DNA from 3 places in the Plantactinospora veratri genome. Region 1 is predicted to be linked to each of the others. Evidence: riboswitches for the same ligand, from Rfam matches in the RefSeq annotation. Region 1 holds a riboswitch; each other region holds the start of a gene.

Region 1 (5,464 bases):
GCGGATCGGCCGGCCGTTCATGGTGCTGCTGCGGGAGCCGAACTTCCTGCCGGCGATCTCGGCCGCCACGAAGGCGCCGGTGGTGGTCTGCCCGACGCCGCGCTCGATCGACGAGGCGATGGTGCCGAGCCTGCGGGTGGCGTTCTACGTCAACCACGGCGCGAAGAACAGCCACTGCATCCGCTTCGCGCACCTCACACACATCCAGTTGCACCACGGCGACAGCGACAAGGCACCGAGCGCCAATCCGGTCTCCGCGATCTTCGACCGGATCTTCGTGGCCGGGCAGGCGGCGATCGACCGGTACGCCCGCAACGGCGTGACGATCCCCCGGGAGAAGTTCGCCATCGTCGGTCGCCCGCAGGTGGAGTCGATCGCGGTACGCCGGGAGCCGATCCGGGACCGGGCCGACAAGGTGGTGCTCTACACGCCGACCTGGACCGGGCACAACGCCGACGTCGACCACTGTTCGCTGCCGGTGGGTGAGACCCTGGTCCGCCGGCTGCTGGACCGGGGCGTGACGGTGATCCTGCGGGCCCACCCGTACACCTCGCAGAATCCGGCGTCGGCCCGACAGCTCGCCCGGATCGAGCAGCTCCTCGCCGAGCACCGGGCGAGCACGGGGCGGCGGCACGTCTTCGGCGTCGACGCGGCGAAGAAGATGAGCCTGGTCGACTGCGTCAACGCCTCGGACGCGCTGGTCTCGGACGTCTCGGCGGTGATCTCCGACTACCTCTACTCCGGTAAGCCGTACGCGGTCACCGACCGGGTCGGCGAGGGCGAGCGGTTCGTCGAGGGCTTCCCGCTGGCCGGCTCGGGTTACGTACTCGACCCGCAGATGTCCAATGTAGACGACGTACTGGACCGGCTACTGGAGACCGATCCGCTCGCCGAGGCACGGTGGCGGACCCGTACCCGCTATCTCGGGGACTTCCCGGAGCAGCGCTACGCCGACGGCTTCCTCGACGAGGCCCGTCGGCAGTTGGACGGCGCCGGGGCCGCCCAGTCGGTACCCTCGCCCCGCCCCGCGCCGGTCCCCTGAGCCCGCGCTCCCGACGTGAGGGCTGTGCCATGATGCGTCGGTGACGATGATCAGGACCAGCCACGACCGGAACGAACTGGCCGGCCTGCTGCGCCGCGACCCGCACCTGCACGCGTACGAACTCGGCGACCTCGACGACTTCTACTGGCCGTACACCACCTGGTACCGGCGCGACGACGCGGTGGCGCTGCTCTACCAGGGTGGGCCCACCCCGGTGCTGCTGGCGCTGCACCGTTCACCGGCGGTGCTGACCGAACTGCTCACCGGTCTGCTCCCGCTGCTGCCCCGGCACTTCGAGGCGCACCTCTCCCCCGGCGGCGAGGCGGTGCTGGCCCGGGAGTACCCGCTCAGGTCGCGCGGTGCGCACCTGAAGATGGCGCTCACCGACCCGGACCGGCTGGCCCGGGTGGTGCCCGGTGGCGAGGTGCTGACCGAGGCCGACGTACCGGAACTGACGGCCTTCTACCGGACGGCCTATCCGGGCAACTGGTTCGCCCCCCGGATGGTCGAGACCGGTCACTACGTGGGGATGCGCCGGCACGGCGAACTGGTCTCCGTCGCCGGGGTGCACGTCTGGTCGCCGCGGTACCGGGTGGCCGCGCTGGGCAACGTGACGACGGCTCCGGCGTACCGGGGGCAGGGGCTGGCCAGCACGGTGGTGGCGACGCTCTGCCGGCGGCTGCTGGAAACCGTCGACACGGTGGCGCTGAACGTGGTCGCGGAGAACACGGCGGCGTACAAGCTCTACGACCGGCTCGGCTTCACCCCGGTCGCCGAGTACACCGAGTACGTCGCCGGCGAACCCGCACCGGTGTAAGGAAGGGCCCCCGCTACAACAGAATGCGATATGCGGGGGCCCTTCCTTGCACCTCAGCGGTCTGGGCCTTGTCAACGCGGTACGCCCCGGGCACCATGTCAACGGTCTTCCCGCCGTACGGGCCGCCGGAGCCGGTCGGCCCCGCCCGGCTCGTACGCCTGCCGTCCCACCCTTTCCTCCGCCAATCCCATCTGTCGCCGAGGAGGCGCCGGTGCTCGAGGAGTTCATGGGCATTCCCGCCCACCCGTTCCTGGTCCATGCCGCGGTGGTCTTCGTGCCACTGCTCGCGTTGACCGCGGTCGGGTACGCGTTCCTTCCGTTCGTCCGCCCACACCTGCGCTGGGTGCTGGGGCTGCTCGCGGTCGCCACCCCACTCGCCGCGCTGATGGCCAAGCTCTCCGGTGACCGTTTCCTCGCCCGGTTGGAGTCCCGGAACCGGGTCAGCCCGGAGTACGTCCCGAGGCTGGCGGAGCACCAGGATCTCGGCACCAACACCCTGTACGCGACGCTCGTGCTCGGGGTGCTGGCCCTGGCGCTGGTCTTCCTGGTCAAGCCCCGGGTCGCCGCCCCACCGGTGACCGCGGGGGCCGCCGGGGCCGACGGTGGCGCGGACGGCGAGGACGGCACCGCCGCTGTGACCGCCAAGGGGTCGCCGGTGCTGACCCTGGTGCTCGGGGTGCTCTGCCTGGCGGCGGCCGGGATCACCCTCTACTACGTGTTCCGCACCGGTGACACCGGCGCCCAGGCGGTGTGGCAGGGCCAGTGACCCGCACCTGACCAAGGCCGGCGCGGAACCGCTCGCGACGACGACGCCGGCCCGTCCCACACCCCCGGTCGGCACGGGTCGTCCGGGTGGGTGGGGTCGGGCCGGCGTCGTCGTCGGTGCTGCTATCGCCGGGACGGGTCAGGACGAGTAGCCCCGGGTGGCCGCCCAGTTCGCCAGGTCGATGGTGGTCATCCAGTAGCTGCTGTCCTCGCCCGGGATGGCCGGGTCGGCGATCTTCACCGTACGGCCGTCGTCGCGGTAGCCGACGACGGTCAGGTAGTGCCCGCCGGGGTAGCTGTGCCAGCCGCCGGCAAGGTCGGTGGCCGAGCCGGCGATGTTGACGACCACGGCGTACCCGCTGGTGACGGCGTGCACGACGTCCGCCTGGAGCCGGTCCATCTGGGCCGGGGTGGCCGCGCCACCGGGGATGGCGGTGGTGCGGTAGAAATCGGTACCGATGATCTTGTTCAGTACCCGGGTGGTGTCCAGGGCCGAGTTCGTGCCGCTCGTCGTGGTGCCGAGGTCGGCGGCGACGGCGTCCTGGCTGGGCTTCTTGTCCCGGGCGGTCAGCGCGATCCGGGTGGCGGCCGGGCCGCAGTACCAGCCGTTGATCTGGGCCTGGAACTGGTAGTCCAGCAGCTTCGACTCCGGGGGCGCCGGGGGCTTGCTCGGGGTGCTGGCCGCGGCCGCCTTCGCCGCCGCGCTCGGCGCCTTGGTGCCCGGCGCGGTGCTGGCCGGCTGCGACGGGGTCGCCGGGGCGGTCGTCGTCGGTGCGGTCGTCTCCGGCGCGGTGGTGACCGCCGCTCCGGCCTGACCCGCCGCCGGGGCGCCGAGTTCGGCGACGGCGACGGTCGGCGGCTGCGGCGCCTCGGCCGAGTCGTTCGAGGTCAGGACGACCCCGGTGGAGGCGGCGGCGGCGAGCACCGCGGCCGAGGCGAGCGCGAGCCGGTTACGCCGGCCCGACATGACGGTCCTGAACCGCCCGTTAATTGCGTGCTTCAACGTTGTCCTCCAGAGGAAATGCGCGCCACCGCTACCGGGGGGCAGGAAATGACGCGGCGTTTCTTTCGCTGCGGGGAATGTGACGCGAAATCGCACGGAATCGCACGGGAAAAGGTCCGCCGACAGGCATTCGGCGGGACGGACCGACGGTGCGCCGACCGGTGCGGCGCTGCTATCGGCGTACCGGTGGAATCAGCGCCACCACGATCCGTCGCGGCCGACCGGCGGCCTCACCGGGAACTGCCGGCCAGTGGGCCGGCGGGGTGCCCGCGCGTCGACGACTTCCGCGTCACAGACCGCTATCGGGCCAGGTCGGGGTGGCGGCCGGGGACCGGGTGGTCCGGGACGGTCGCGACGGCCGGGAGTGGGGGCGCGACGCAGCGAGGGAACTGGGGGGATGGGCCGGGGCCCGGGTGGTGCCGCACGAACAGCTACTCCTTCCGACACCGCCTACCGGGTTAGCTGACGGATTCGGGCGGGAAGGCCGCCCTACCACGGGCCAGTGGCTCGCGGATTCACCCCAGATAACTATGGGTCCCCGGCTCGTTACGGAACGACTCGGCGGGTCTGCTCCGGTGTCACCCGTACGGCGACCAAGGGGCCGGACCAGACTCGCCGACATTACTGGCCGACTTCTGCCGTTGCCAACCCCACTGAACAGCGAAAACAGTGACTCGGAGCGCGATTGGGACAGCGCCGCCCGGGCACCCGGGCCGGCAGGCGGCCAGCGGATAAACCAGCATGATCATGTACGCGTACGGTATGACGGAAATGACCGGCTTGGTCCGGTGGCTCGAACATGGGACGAGGACTCCAGGAGGCTCCTTCCGATGACAACGGTGCACGAAGCTACCTACGACCTGCTCCGTTCCCTCGGCCTGACCACCCTGTTCGGCAACCCCGGCTCCACCGAGGAGCCATTCCTGAAGAACTTTCCGGCCGACTTCAGCTACGTTCTGGCCCTCCAGGAGGCCTCGGCGGTCGCGATGGCGGACGGCTACGCCCAGGCCAGCGGCCGGCCGGTGCACGTCAACCTGCACACCGCGCCCGGCACCGGAAACGGAATGGGCAGTCTCGTCACCGCCTGGCACAACAAGACGCCCATGATCGTGACCGCCGGCCAGCAGACCCGGACGATGAATTTGTCCGAGCCGATGCTGACCAATGTGCGCCCCACCCAACTGCCCGAGCCGTACGTCAAATGGAGCCACGAACCACTGCGTGCGCAGGACATTCCCGAGGCGTTCATGCGGGCGCTCGCCACCGCCGTACAGCCGCCGGCCGGGCCGGTCTACCTCTCCCTGCCACTGGACGACTGGGACGAGCCGGCCACCGGCACCTCGCCGGTACGCCGGGTCAGCACCCGGGTCGCCCCCGATCCGGCGGAACTGGACCGGTTCGCCGAGATCCTGGCGGACAGCCGACACCCCATGCTGGTGATCGGCTCAGGCGTCGACCGCAGCGGCGGCTGGGCCGAGGCGGTCGCCCTCGCCGAGCGGACCCGGGCACCCGTCTGGCAGCCGCCGTTCGCGGACCGGGTCGGCTTCCCGCAGGACCATCCGCAGTTCCAGGGACTGCTGCCGCCGGCGATCGGGCCACTGGCCGAGAAGCTTGTCGGCCACGACACCGTCCTGGTGATCGGTGCCCCGGTGTTCCGTTACTACCCGTACGTCCCCGGCCGGCACGGCTACCTGCCGGAGGGCACCCGGCTGCTGCACATCACCGACGACCCGGCCGAGGCGGCCCGGGCGCCGGTCGGCGACAGCCTGGTCGGCGACGTGACGCTGGCCTGTGCCGGGCTGGCCGAGCGGCTGCCCGGCAGCGAACGGCCCATGCC
Region 2 (5,464 bases), on a different contig from region 1:
GCGAGGTCGGGCTGGAACTGCTGGTCGAGACCGCCCGACTCTGGCGCTCGCTGGGGCACCACGACCGGCACGGCCGGTTCCACCTCGACGGGGTGACCGGGCCGGACGAGTACACGGCGGTGAAGAACGACAACGTCTACACCAACCTGATGGCCCAGCGGAACCTGCTGGCAGCCGCCGACGCCGCCGCCCGGCACGGCGAGGAGGCGTGGAAGCTGGGCGTCGACGACGAGGAGACCGCCGCCTGGCGGGACGCCGCGCACGACATGCACATACCGTACGACCCGGAGCTGGGCGTGCACCCGCAGGTGGAGGGCTTCACCCGCTTCCAGGAGTGGGACTTCGGGGGCACCCCGCCGGAGCAGTACCCGCTGCTGCTCAACTACCCCTACTTCGACCTGTACCGCAAACAGGTGATCAAGCAGGCCGACCTGGTGCTGGCGATGCACTGGCGCGGCGACGCGTTCAGCGACGAGGAGAAGGCGGCGAACTTCGCCTACTACGAGCGGCGTACGGTCCGCGACTCGTCCCTGTCGGCCTGCACCCAGGCGGTGCTGGCGGCCGAGACCGGGCACCTCGAACTCGCGCACGACTATCTGGGCGAGGCGGCCCTGATGGACCTGCACGACCTCAACCAGAACACCCGGGACGGCGTGCACGTCGCCTCCCTGGCCGGGGCGTGGATCGCCCTGGTGGCCGGGTTCGGCGGGATGCGCGACCACACCGCGACGCTCTCCTTCGCACCCCGGTTGCCGAGCCGGATCGACCGGCTGGAGTTCTCGCTCCGCTACCGGGGCGTGCACCTGCGGGTCGACGTACGGCCGCACGAGGCGACGTACGAGCTGCGCGACGGCGAGCCGGACGACGCCCTCGAGCTGCTGCACCACGGGGAGAAGGTCCGGATCACCTGCCTGGAGTCGGTGACCCGGCCGATCCCGCCGGCCCGCCCGACCGGTCCGCAGCCCGCCCAGCCGGCCGGCCGCGCCCCGGTCCGCCGCACCCCGGAGAGCGAACCCAGCTGACCGTCCCACCTCGACGGTCCACTCCGACAGGCCAGGGGTGGACCGGGGCGTGGCGGCTCGGCTCAGACCAGCGACAGGTGTACGTGGTTGGTGTGGTCGCTGGACGGGTCGCCGTGTGCGCCGCCGTACGACTTCCAGCCGATCGTCGGCAACCAGATCTGCCGGTACCAGATCACGTACAGCACCCCGAGCCGGTCGGCGTTGCGGACGAAGAACGCGGCGAGGTTGTTGCCGTACGTCCGGTCGGCGCCGGTGGCGGCACCCCGGAAGCCGCCCGCCTCGGCGGAGAAGTCGCAGGCCCGCCCCTTCGGGTGCTCGTACGGCCCACCGGAGCGGTAGCAGCCGGTGAAGCGGCCGAACCCGGCCCGGCGTGCCTCGGTGTAGGCGTGCAGGGTGCGTGGCGTGACGCAGCCCGTGGTGGTCGGGTCGGGCTGGCTGCACGACTGTGGTGGCCAGGAGCCGTCGGCGGCGCGCGGCGCGGGTCGGGCCACCGGTGAGCTGGCGCTGACGAAGCCTCCGGTGGAGGCGCCGCCGACCTGGGCCAGCGCCCGCTCGGCGGCCTGCTTCTGCCGCAGCATGATGGCGAGTTGGCGGCGTTCCTCGACCACCTCGGCGTCGAGGGCCTGCTTCGCTCGGGCGGCCCGCTCCCGGGCCTGGCTGAGTGCGCGCAGTACGTCGTTGTCCCGCAGGGCCACCGCCTCCAGGCCACGGGCGCGCTCCAGGAGTTCGTCGGCCGAGCCGCTGTGCAGCAGTACCAGCACCGGGCCGATCCGACCGGTCTGGTACGCCGTCCGGGCCACCTGTTCCACCCGGGGCCGCAACTGCGCGATCCGTTCCTCGACCCGGCGTAGCTCGGCGACGATCCTCGCCTGCCGGGCTTTCGCGTTGGCCAGCGCGTTCCTGGCCTGTAGGTAGCCTCGGCCGGTCGATTCGAGCACGTCCCGCAGGAGCGGGGTGTCGCCTTCGTCGCCGAGGACGGCGGGGCTGTTCGCCTCCGCGACGCCGGGCCGGAAAGCTGCCCCGGCGAGCGCGCCGAACGTGGCGAGCAGGGCCAGGGCCAGCGGAAACCGCCGACGTGTGGATCCCGTCATGCATGTCCCTCCGTCGCCCGCCTACCGAGTTAGCTGACGGGTTCGGGACGGAACAAGTCCCTACCGCGGTTGCGGACTCACCCCACCTACCTGGGTCCCCGGTTCACCCGAAGGTGATTCGGCGGCGGTCACGCCGGCGCGGAGGGGTGCGCCACCGGGCGAAACCGGGGTCAGCTTACCTGATCAACTAGGTCGAACAGGTGGATTTCGGAGCGACCCGGCGTGGAAGTTGTGCCGATCGTCGACTCCGGGCCGGGCGGCTACCTGCGGCCGCCCGGCCCGGTCCCGGCTGAGGTCAGCTCATGTCGTGGTCAGCCGCGCGCCGCCCACACCGGACTGTCCACGTAGTGGTTGTCGTAGCGGTCCTGGGTCTCGCCGACCTCCTGCCAGGTGGCTTCGCCCCGGTGCACCCGGTCGAGGAGCCGGTAGTAGTCGAACCGCGGCCTGCCGGGGGTGATCACGACGAGGAAGTCGGCGTCCTGACCGGCGGCGGGGGCGAAGGCGTGCGGGGTGTTCGGCGCAACGAAGAGCGTGTCTCCCTTGTGCAGGGTGTGCAGCGCGTCGCCGACGAGCATTTCGAGGGCGCCGTCGATAACGAAGAACAGCTCGCCGGAGCGGGTGTGCAGGTGCGGCGGGGCGCCGTCGGTGCCGCTCTTGAGCAGGGTGCGGTTGCTGGTCAGGGTGCCGCCAGTGTGCTCGGGGTCGAGTAGCAGGGTGATCACGCTGGTCGGGTCGCTCTCCAGAACCTCGGCTTCGGCTGCGCGTACCAGGGTCATTGTCGGCTCCTTCGTCGTCCGCTGATTCCTGGACATTACGAGTCCAGGATCAGGTCGCGCTAGCGATCATGACCGGCGTCACAAGTTCTGGACATGTAGAGTCCAGGACTATGCGGATGAGCCAGGGCGTCGAATGGGCCCTCCACACGTGCCTCAACCTGAGCTGGCTGGACGACCCGGTGCCGACCGGTACGCTCGCGGCGTTCTACGAGCTGCCGCCGGCCTACCTGAACAAGCAGCTCCAGGCCCTGGTCCGGGCCGGGATCCTGGTCTCGACCTCGGGGCCGCGCGGGGGCTTCCGGCTGGCCCGGGCCCCGGAGGCGGTCTCCCTGCTGGACATCGTCGCCGCGATCGAGGGCCCGGAGGAGCTGTTCCGGTGCGACGAGATCCTCCGCAAGGGGCCGGGGGAGCATGCCGGCGTCGACTATCGACAGTCCTGCGCGTTCGCCCAGGCAATGCGTGGCGCCGAGCTGGCCTGGCGACGGGAGCTGGCCGGCAAGAGCGTGGCGGACGTCCGGGCCGACGTCGAGCACGGGCACCCCGAGGCCCCGGCCAACACCCGGACCAGGATCGCGGAACTGCGCTAGCGCGGTCTTCGGTCACTTATGCGGGCGCCACGACGTGCGGTGGGCGAGCGGTTACGTCCCCGGTTCCCGTACGTACACGCCCTTGCCCTGATGGCCGACGATCAGCCCGGCCTCCCGCAACACCAGCATCGCGTTCCGGACGGCGGTGTTGCTGGCGTTGTACTGGGCGCGCAGTTCGGACACCGATGGCAGCTTGTCGCCGGGCTTGAGTTCACCGGAGGCGATCTTCGCTCTGATGTCGGCGACGATCCGGGTGTAGATGGGCTCGATCGGCATGGTGGAAAGCTCTCTGCTTGGCGGCCCACCAATTCGATCACGTCGCGATCCCCGGCATCAAGCACATGGTGCTTCTAGTGTTGACTGTGCGTACATTGTCCTCTAAGTTTTGCCTCTGGGAGACCTGCTTGGCGGCGGTGTCATCCCACGAACGAGGAAACCCGGACTCCTGGACGGGGGGCCACGGCGCTCCTCCCGGTCCGCAGCGCGAGAAAGGGCGGTGGACTACCCCGTTGCCGTACCGCCGATCGGGCTGCGGTGGCGGGGCGGAATGGGTCGGCCGGACCCGAGACGGCCGACCCATTCTTTCCAGGGAAAATCCCAGCAGAAGGGACTACGACGTGCGGCATCTGCTCCGGCGCATCCTGACCAGACCGAGAGCGTCCACCCGGTTGTACTCGGTGGTCGGCGGACACCGCTCCGCGTCGTACCCGCCGATGCGGCCCTGGCAGGTGCGGAGCCGGCGGTTCCGGATCACCTGGCGTGGCCTGGACCCCGACGAGGTGGTCACCTTCCTCGACCGGGTCGCCGACGAGATCGGCGGCCTCCAGGCCGAACTGGCCCGCAGCCGGCAGGAGACGGCCCGGATCAAGGACGCGCTCCGGCGCTGGCAGTCGGCCCAGGCGCGACAGCCGTTGGCCCGATGATGGCCGTCGAACTGCACCGGTACGTCATCCACCTGCCGATCCTCACGACCGACCTGCTCCGGGCCCGCGTCCTGGCCCGGACCGCCGCCCGGGCGCTGACCTTCCTCTGCGTCGACGCACAGGAGACCACCGTGTCGGAGGAGCAGCACCAGGACGTACGTCATCGGGTGTTCTGCCCCCGGCGGCTGCCCGACGGCCGACGCTGTGGCCTGCGGATCGACCACGACGTTCCGTGTACCGGGCGGCGGTTGCGGCGGCGTTCGATATGACGGCGACGGTCGCCGGTCAGCCGCGTGCGTCGAGCGGAACGTGCAGCTCCAGGTGCGCGGAGAGGGCGCGAAGGAAGTCCGGGGCGTCGAAGACGGCGCCCGCGGAGGCGACGCCGGTGGTCCTGGTCCGGCCGGTGAGGATGCGGTCGACGGCCTCCACCGCGAGCGGGGCGCTGATCGCGTAGATGTCCTGGCCAGCGGCGACCACCCGGCGTTCCGTGCCGCCGGAGCGGACGAGGACGTCGACGACGAAGGTCTGCGCGGAGCGGCCGCGCTCGTCGACGGCGGTCGGTGCCGAGGCGCCCGGCGCGGCCAGCTCCCTCGCCGCCGTGGCGGTCATGTAGGTGCGCACCTCCGGTACGGCCAGGTGGCTGGGCACGGTGACGATGTCGGCCATCGAGAACTCGCCGATGACCTCCTGGGCGCCGAGCGGAGCAGGGAAGGGCCACTCCAGGATCGGCAGGGCGTCGTCGTGGTACTCCAGCCGTCCGCCGGTGTAGCGGACGCGGCGGCCGCCCCGGCGCTGCCCGGAGACCGTGCCCGAGGCGAGCGTTCCGGCGGTGGGGTGCCAACCGCTCAGGCCGTACGCGATGTGCGCCTCGTCCGCCGCCGTCCAGTCACCCATCGCGGTGGTGACCAGCAGATCGCCGAGGCCGCCGTAGAAGGCCATCGCCGGGACCACCACGAGGTTCGCGGCGCGGGCCCGCTCGGCGAAGTGCGCGAACGTGTCGACGTTCGCCTCGATCTCGGCCGCGACGTCGACGTACGGGATACCGGCGCGCAGCGCCGCCTCGAC
Region 3 (5,464 bases), on a different contig from region 1:
CGGAAGTCGTCGGGTACGCATCGGAACCTCCCGTGCGCGAGGAGAGCGGGGACGCGGGCCTGCAAGTTCTTGCAAATGTTGCCGGGAAGCTATCACCGGATTCCGAAGCCGTAAAGCACGGTCGAGGATGGATATCTGAGGGGATTTGCCAGATTTAATTCAGATTTGGTTTGCAGAGATCGCCGCCCTTCGACGGAGGTTCGGAACCGTCGTCGCAGGTCCGGTGGGAGTGGCTCCTCGTCCGTTCCTTGCACAACTTTCATCCGCGCGGGGCGTACATGATGACGGCGACGCCGACCAGGCAGATGGCGGCGCCGGCCAGGTCGTAGCGGTCCGGACGGAACCGGTCGACCAGTACGGCCCAGCCGAGCGAGCCGGCCACGAAGACACCGCCGTACGCGGCGAGTACCCGGCCGAAGTGCGGATCGGGCTGGAACGCCGCGACGAAGCCGTACCCGGCCAGCGCCAGCATGCCGGCGGCGACGAAGAGCAGGCCCCGGTTCTCGCGTACGCCCTGCCAGACCAGCCAGGCGCCGCCGATCTCGGCGACGGCGGCGAGCAGGAACAGCAGCAGCGAGCGGGCGATCGTCATCCCGTCATTCTCGCTGGCCGGCGGCCGGCTCGGTTGCTTGCATCGATGGCTGTCTCTAAGCTTGGTCGGCGCCATCACGCGACCGGTACGGGCTGGCCGGTGTCGTGCTTGGACAGGTGATCTCGGGAGTCGGTCACTCGTTGTCGTAACAGCACTGCCGGCACGCGCCCAGGGGCGGCGACGGGCCGGCAGTCGTCCGAGAGGAACTCCCATGCGGATCTCCGCACCGTACCGTCGCGTCTCCCTGGCCCTGGCCACGGTGACCGCGATCGCCGCGAGCAGCGTCGCCGTACTCGGCACCGGATTGACGCCGACCGCGCAGGCCGCCGCCGGCTGCCTGGTCGACTACACGGCCAACCAGTGGACCGGAGGCTTCACCGCCGCCATCCGGGTGACCGCCGGGGACACCCCGGTCAACGGGTGGACCGTGACCTGGACCTACGGTGGTGACCAGCGGATCACCAGCAGTTGGAACGCCGAGGTCAGCCAGTCCGGCGCGACCGTCACCGCCCGGAACGTGGCCTGGAACGGGTCGCTGCCGGCCGGCGGCTCCGCCGAATTCGGCGTCCAGGGCAGCTATTCCGCCAGCTCGGCGGCACCGACCGGATTCACCCTGAACGGCGAAGCGTGCAACGGCGCCGAACCGACCACTCCACCCAGCACGGCGCCGCCGACGACCAGGCCGCCGACAACTCCGCCAACCAGCGTCCCGCCGACGGTGACGCCGCCGCCGACCGTACCGCCGACCACCCCGCCGCCGAGCGGCGGCTGCGGCGGCGCGGTGCTCTGCGACGGTTTCGAGAACCAGACCGGCACCGCGCCCTCCGGCGACTGGGCCGTCAGCTACCCGGACTGCTCGGGCAGCGGCACCGCCAGTATCGACACCTCGGTCGCACACCAGGGCACCCGGTCGGTACGCATCAACGGTGCCGTCGGCTACTGCAACCACGTCTTCGTCAGCTCCACCCGGAACCTGGGTAGCGTCGGGGCGGTGCGCTACGCCCGGCTCTGGGTCCGGCACACCACCGCGCTGCCGACCTCGCACGTGACCTTCCTGGCCATGCGGGACGCGGCCGACGGCAACCGTGACCTGCGGATGGGCGGGCAGAACCGGGCGCTGCAATGGAACCGCGCCTCCGACGACGCCACCCTGCCGGAGCAGAGCCCGAACGGCGTCGCGCTCAGCGCGCCGCTGCCGGTCAACCAGTGGACCTGCCTGGAGTTCATGGTGGACGGCGCGCAGGGTCGGCTCTCCACCTGGGTCAACGGGACCGCGGTGACCGGGCTGACCGCCGACGGTACGCCGACGCACGACGTCGACGGGCAGTGGTACAACCGGGCGAACTGGCGGCCCAACCTGACCGACCTGCGGCTGGGCTGGGAGAGCTACGGCGAGGGCGCGGACACGCTCTGGTTCGACGACGTGGCGCTCGGCTCGACCCGGATCGGCTGCTGAAAGCGAGAACCGCCGGCACTGCCCAGGGGTGGCGGGCGGTGCCGGCGGTTCACGATGGTGCGCGGCGCGGTGGATCAGTTCATCGACAGGTGCACGTGGTTGGTGTGGTCGCTGGACGGGTCACCGTTGCCCCCGTTGTACGTCTTCCAACCGCTGCTCGGCAGCCAGATCTGCTTGAACCAGATCACGTACAGCACACCCAGTCGATCGGCGTTGCGCACGAAGTACGCCGCCAGGTTGTTGCCGTACGTCCGGTCGCCGCCGGTCGCCACTCCGCCGAACCCGTTCTTCTGGGCGGCGAAGTCGCACGCCTGACCCTTCGGGTGCTCGCCGCTGCCGCCGCTGCGGAAGCAGGAGACGAACCGGGTGAAGCCGGCCGCCTGGGCCTGCTTCAGCGCGTGCAGGGTGCGCGCGGTGATGCAGCCGCTGGTGGTCGGGTCGTCGAGACTGCACGACTCGTCGGGGAAGGAGCCGTCGGCGTTACGGGGTGCCGGTCGTGCCGACCCGCCCCCGCTGCCGCTGACTCCCGATCCGGCGCCGCCGCTGTTGTTCGCCGCCGCGAGCGCCCGTTCGGCCTGCTTCTTGCGGGTCTCCATCACCTCGACCTGCTTGCGCTGCTCGCCGATCTCCTTGTCGAGCGCCGCCTTGGCCTGGGTCTCCTTGTCCAGGCTCTCCCGCAACCCGCGCAGCTCCCGGCTCTCGTTCGCCGAGATCGTGTCGAGTGCGGCGGCCCGGTCCACCAGGCTGGTCGGAGATCCGCTGTTGAGCAGCGCGGAGACCTGCCCGAGCCGACCGGTCCGGTATGCCATGCCGGCCATCTCGGAGACCCGTTCGCTCCGGGTCGTCACCTCGGTACGCAGCGTGGCGAGCTGCCGGGTCAGTTCCTTCTGCCGCTTGACGGAGTTGTCCAGCTTGGTCTTGGCGGCCAGATAGCCCTTGCTGGCGGCCTGGAGCTGCTCGCGCAGGCTGTCCGTGCCTCCGTCGATGTCGTCGCCGCCGGGTGCCGCGGCCAGCGCCCCGGGGGTCGCGTACTCCGGTGCCGCTTGCGCGGGTGCGCCGCCGAGTGCCGCGAGGACCATGCCCAGGGCGACGGCCGCGGTGGTCGCGGCCTTCCGGTGCGGTCTCGTGGCACTCCGCGCGGACGCCGGAGCCTGTCGGGTGGGTGCCAGGAACGGCATATGACAATGTCCTTCCGTCAGCCGCCGACCGGGTTAGCTGACGGGTTCGGGACGGAAGATCCCTACCGCTGGCGCGGATACACCCCTGGTACGTGGTTCCCCGGCTCGCGCGTGCGATTAGGCGACGGTCCCCGCAGGCGCCGGAGGGCGCCGCCCGGCGGAGACCGGAGCCGAGCTTACCGGCAGTCGCCGTCCGGGGATACGTGGCGTTGCCGGAGTTAGATTCGCGATTTTCCTAGTTGGGCGGATGTATCCGGACAAAAATGTTCAGCGCTACCCGGAAACTTAAGATGCCGCTAACTATCGGTGAGTCTCGACGGCCGGCGGACGCCGGAGGCGAAGGTCTCGGGCTGACCATGCGTGACGCGACGTCGCTACCGGTCACCAGTCGGTGGGGCCGCAGCCCCCCGGTGCGGTGTTCGGCTCGACCTGGAGCGTGGCGTGCGAGATGTGGAAGTCCTCGCGCAGCGCCGACCGGGCCGCGGCGAGTACGGTACCGACCTCCGCGTCGCGCTCCAGCCTCAGGTGCGCCGAGGCCACCTCCATCCCGGAGGTGAGGGTCCAGACGTGCAGGTCGTGTACGTCGCAGACGCCCGGCACCCCGGCCAGCCGGGTGCGTACGGCCGCCACGTCGAGGTGCTCGGGCGCGGCCTGCACCAGGATCCGTACGGCGCTGCGGCCGAGCCGCCAGGTGCGGGGCAGGATGAACAGCCCGACCGCCAGCGCCACGATCGGATCGGCCCAGCGCCAGCCGGTGACGATGATCACCACGGCGGCGACGATCACCCCCACCGAGTTGAGCAGGTCCCCGAGCACCTCCAGATAGGCGCCGCGCAGGTTGATGCTCTCCCGCGCCCCGGCCCGGAGCAGGCCGAAGGCGGCGGCGTTGGCCAGCAGGCCGAGGGTGGCCACCACCAGCATCGGGCCGGCCGCCACCCGGGGCGGGTCGTCGAACCGGCGTACCGCCTCGACCAGCACGTAGAGCGCCACCCCGAACAGCAGTACCGCGTTGGCCAGCGCCGCCAGCACCTCGAGGCGGTAGAGGCCGAAGGTCCGCTGCGGGTCACCGACCGCCCGCCGGGCCGCCGTGATCGCGGCCAGCGCCATCCCGATCCCGAGCACGTCGGTGAACATGTGCCCGGCGTCGGAGAGCAGCGCCAGCGAGCCGGTGACCAGCGCGCCGACCGTCTCGACCACCATCAGGACGGCGAGCAGCCCGAAGGCCGCCCAGAGCCGTCCCCGGTGCCGCTCCGCCGCCCAGGTCAACCGCCCCCCGTGGTCGTGCCCGGCCCCCAACGCCCCTCCTTCCGCCCCGGTCGCCCCCGCTGTCGATACTGCCGGCCGGTGACGTCGTCGCAGCCGGAAAACGACCGGACCGGCTATCCCTCGTCGCCGAGGGTGGCCGCGATCGGCGCCCGGGCGGCCCGCCGGGCCGGCGGGAGGCTGGCCAGCACCGCCGCCGAGGCGGCCAGCGCGGCGCAGAGGGCGAGCTGCCCGACGGGTACGGCCGGCAGCCCGTGCCCGTACCCGCTGATCAACCCCAGCGCGGCCGTCCAGCCGAGGCCGAGCCCGAGGGCGGTTCCGGACAGTGCCCCGACCGCGCCGGCCAGGGCCGCCTCGGTCAGCAGCATGGTGGCCAACTGCCGGCGGGACAGGCCCAGCGCCCGGATCGTCGCCGACTCGCGGCGGCGTTCGACGACCGAGAGCGCGAGCGTGTTGCCGATGCCCAGCACGGCGATCAACACCGACATGCCGAGCAGGGCGGCGAAGATCCCCAACAGCTCGTCGAGGGTACGGGCGAGCGCGTCGGCCTGGTCGGCGAGGCCGCGTACCCGGACCGCCGGCTGGTCGGCCAGGGCCGCGTCCAGCGCCTGCCGGCCCGTCGCCGTCGACACCCCCGGGGCGAGGTCGACCAGGAGCCGGTCCGGCTCCCCGGGGCCGTACGCGGCGGTGAACGACGCCCAGGAGACCAGGGCGGCACCGTCGACCGGGGAGTCGTCGTAGACCGCCACCACTGTCAGCGGCCCGGGTGGGCCGAGGCCGAGGGCGATCCGGTCGCCGACCCCGACGCCCCGGTCGGCGGCGAGCTGCCGGCTCACCGCCACCGTCCCCGGTGCCAGCCCGGCCAGGCTGCCGGCGGTCACCTCGGGACGGATCGGCCCGTGCAGCCGTTCCGGCGGTACCGCCCAGATCCGGATTCGCCCGTCCAGCGGCGAGCTGGCCAGGCGCACCTCGGCG

Evidence for each region. A riboswitch is a leader RNA that binds a small molecule or an ion and turns the genes downstream of it on or off. The one in region 1 is predicted to bind cyclic di-AMP.
Region 2: another riboswitch for cyclic di-AMP. It lies ahead of V1634_RS01340 (coiled-coil domain-containing protein); the one in region 1 lies ahead of V1634_RS33175 (C39 family peptidase).
Region 3: another riboswitch for cyclic di-AMP. It lies ahead of V1634_RS09645 (coiled-coil domain-containing protein); the one in region 1 lies ahead of V1634_RS33175 (C39 family peptidase).

The regions. Positions count from the first base shown of each region.
Region 1 covers NZ_JAZGQL010000036.1:148,829-154,292, forward strand. The annotation lists gene V1634_RS33160 (CDP-glycerol glycerophosphotransferase family protein) at 1-1,042, shown strand, start outside; gene V1634_RS33165 (GNAT family N-acetyltransferase) at 1,089-1,859, shown strand; gene V1634_RS33170 (hypothetical protein) at 2,071-2,625, shown strand; gene V1634_RS33175 (C39 family peptidase) at 2,764-3,591, opposite strand; cyclic di-AMP (ydaO/yuaA leader) riboswitch at 4,060-4,201, opposite strand; gene mdlC (benzoylformate decarboxylase) at 4,458-5,464, shown strand, end outside.
Region 2 covers NZ_JAZGQL010000001.1:302,648-308,111, forward strand. The annotation lists gene V1634_RS01335 (glycoside hydrolase family 65 protein) at 1-1,022, shown strand, start outside; gene V1634_RS01340 (coiled-coil domain-containing protein) at 1,085-2,113, opposite strand; cyclic di-AMP (ydaO/yuaA leader) riboswitch at 2,117-2,247, opposite strand; gene V1634_RS01345 (cupin domain-containing protein) at 2,425-2,889, opposite strand; gene V1634_RS01350 (RrF2 family transcriptional regulator) at 3,000-3,476, shown strand; gene V1634_RS01355 (winged helix-turn-helix domain-containing protein) at 3,528-3,752, opposite strand; gene V1634_RS01360 (DivIVA domain-containing protein) at 4,094-4,399, shown strand; gene V1634_RS01365 (hypothetical protein) at 4,396-4,668, shown strand; gene V1634_RS01370 (saccharopine dehydrogenase family protein) at 4,685-5,464, opposite strand, start outside.
Region 3 covers NZ_JAZGQL010000006.1:47,799-53,262, forward strand. The annotation lists gene V1634_RS09630 (carbohydrate-binding module family 20 domain-containing protein) at 1-21, opposite strand, end outside; gene V1634_RS09635 (YnfA family protein) at 260-592, opposite strand; gene V1634_RS09640 (cellulose-binding domain-containing protein) at 804-2,048, shown strand; gene V1634_RS09645 (coiled-coil domain-containing protein) at 2,123-3,127, opposite strand; cyclic di-AMP (ydaO/yuaA leader) riboswitch at 3,233-3,360, opposite strand; gene V1634_RS09650 (cation diffusion facilitator family transporter) at 3,608-4,522, opposite strand; gene V1634_RS09655 (ABC transporter permease) at 4,606-5,464, opposite strand, start outside.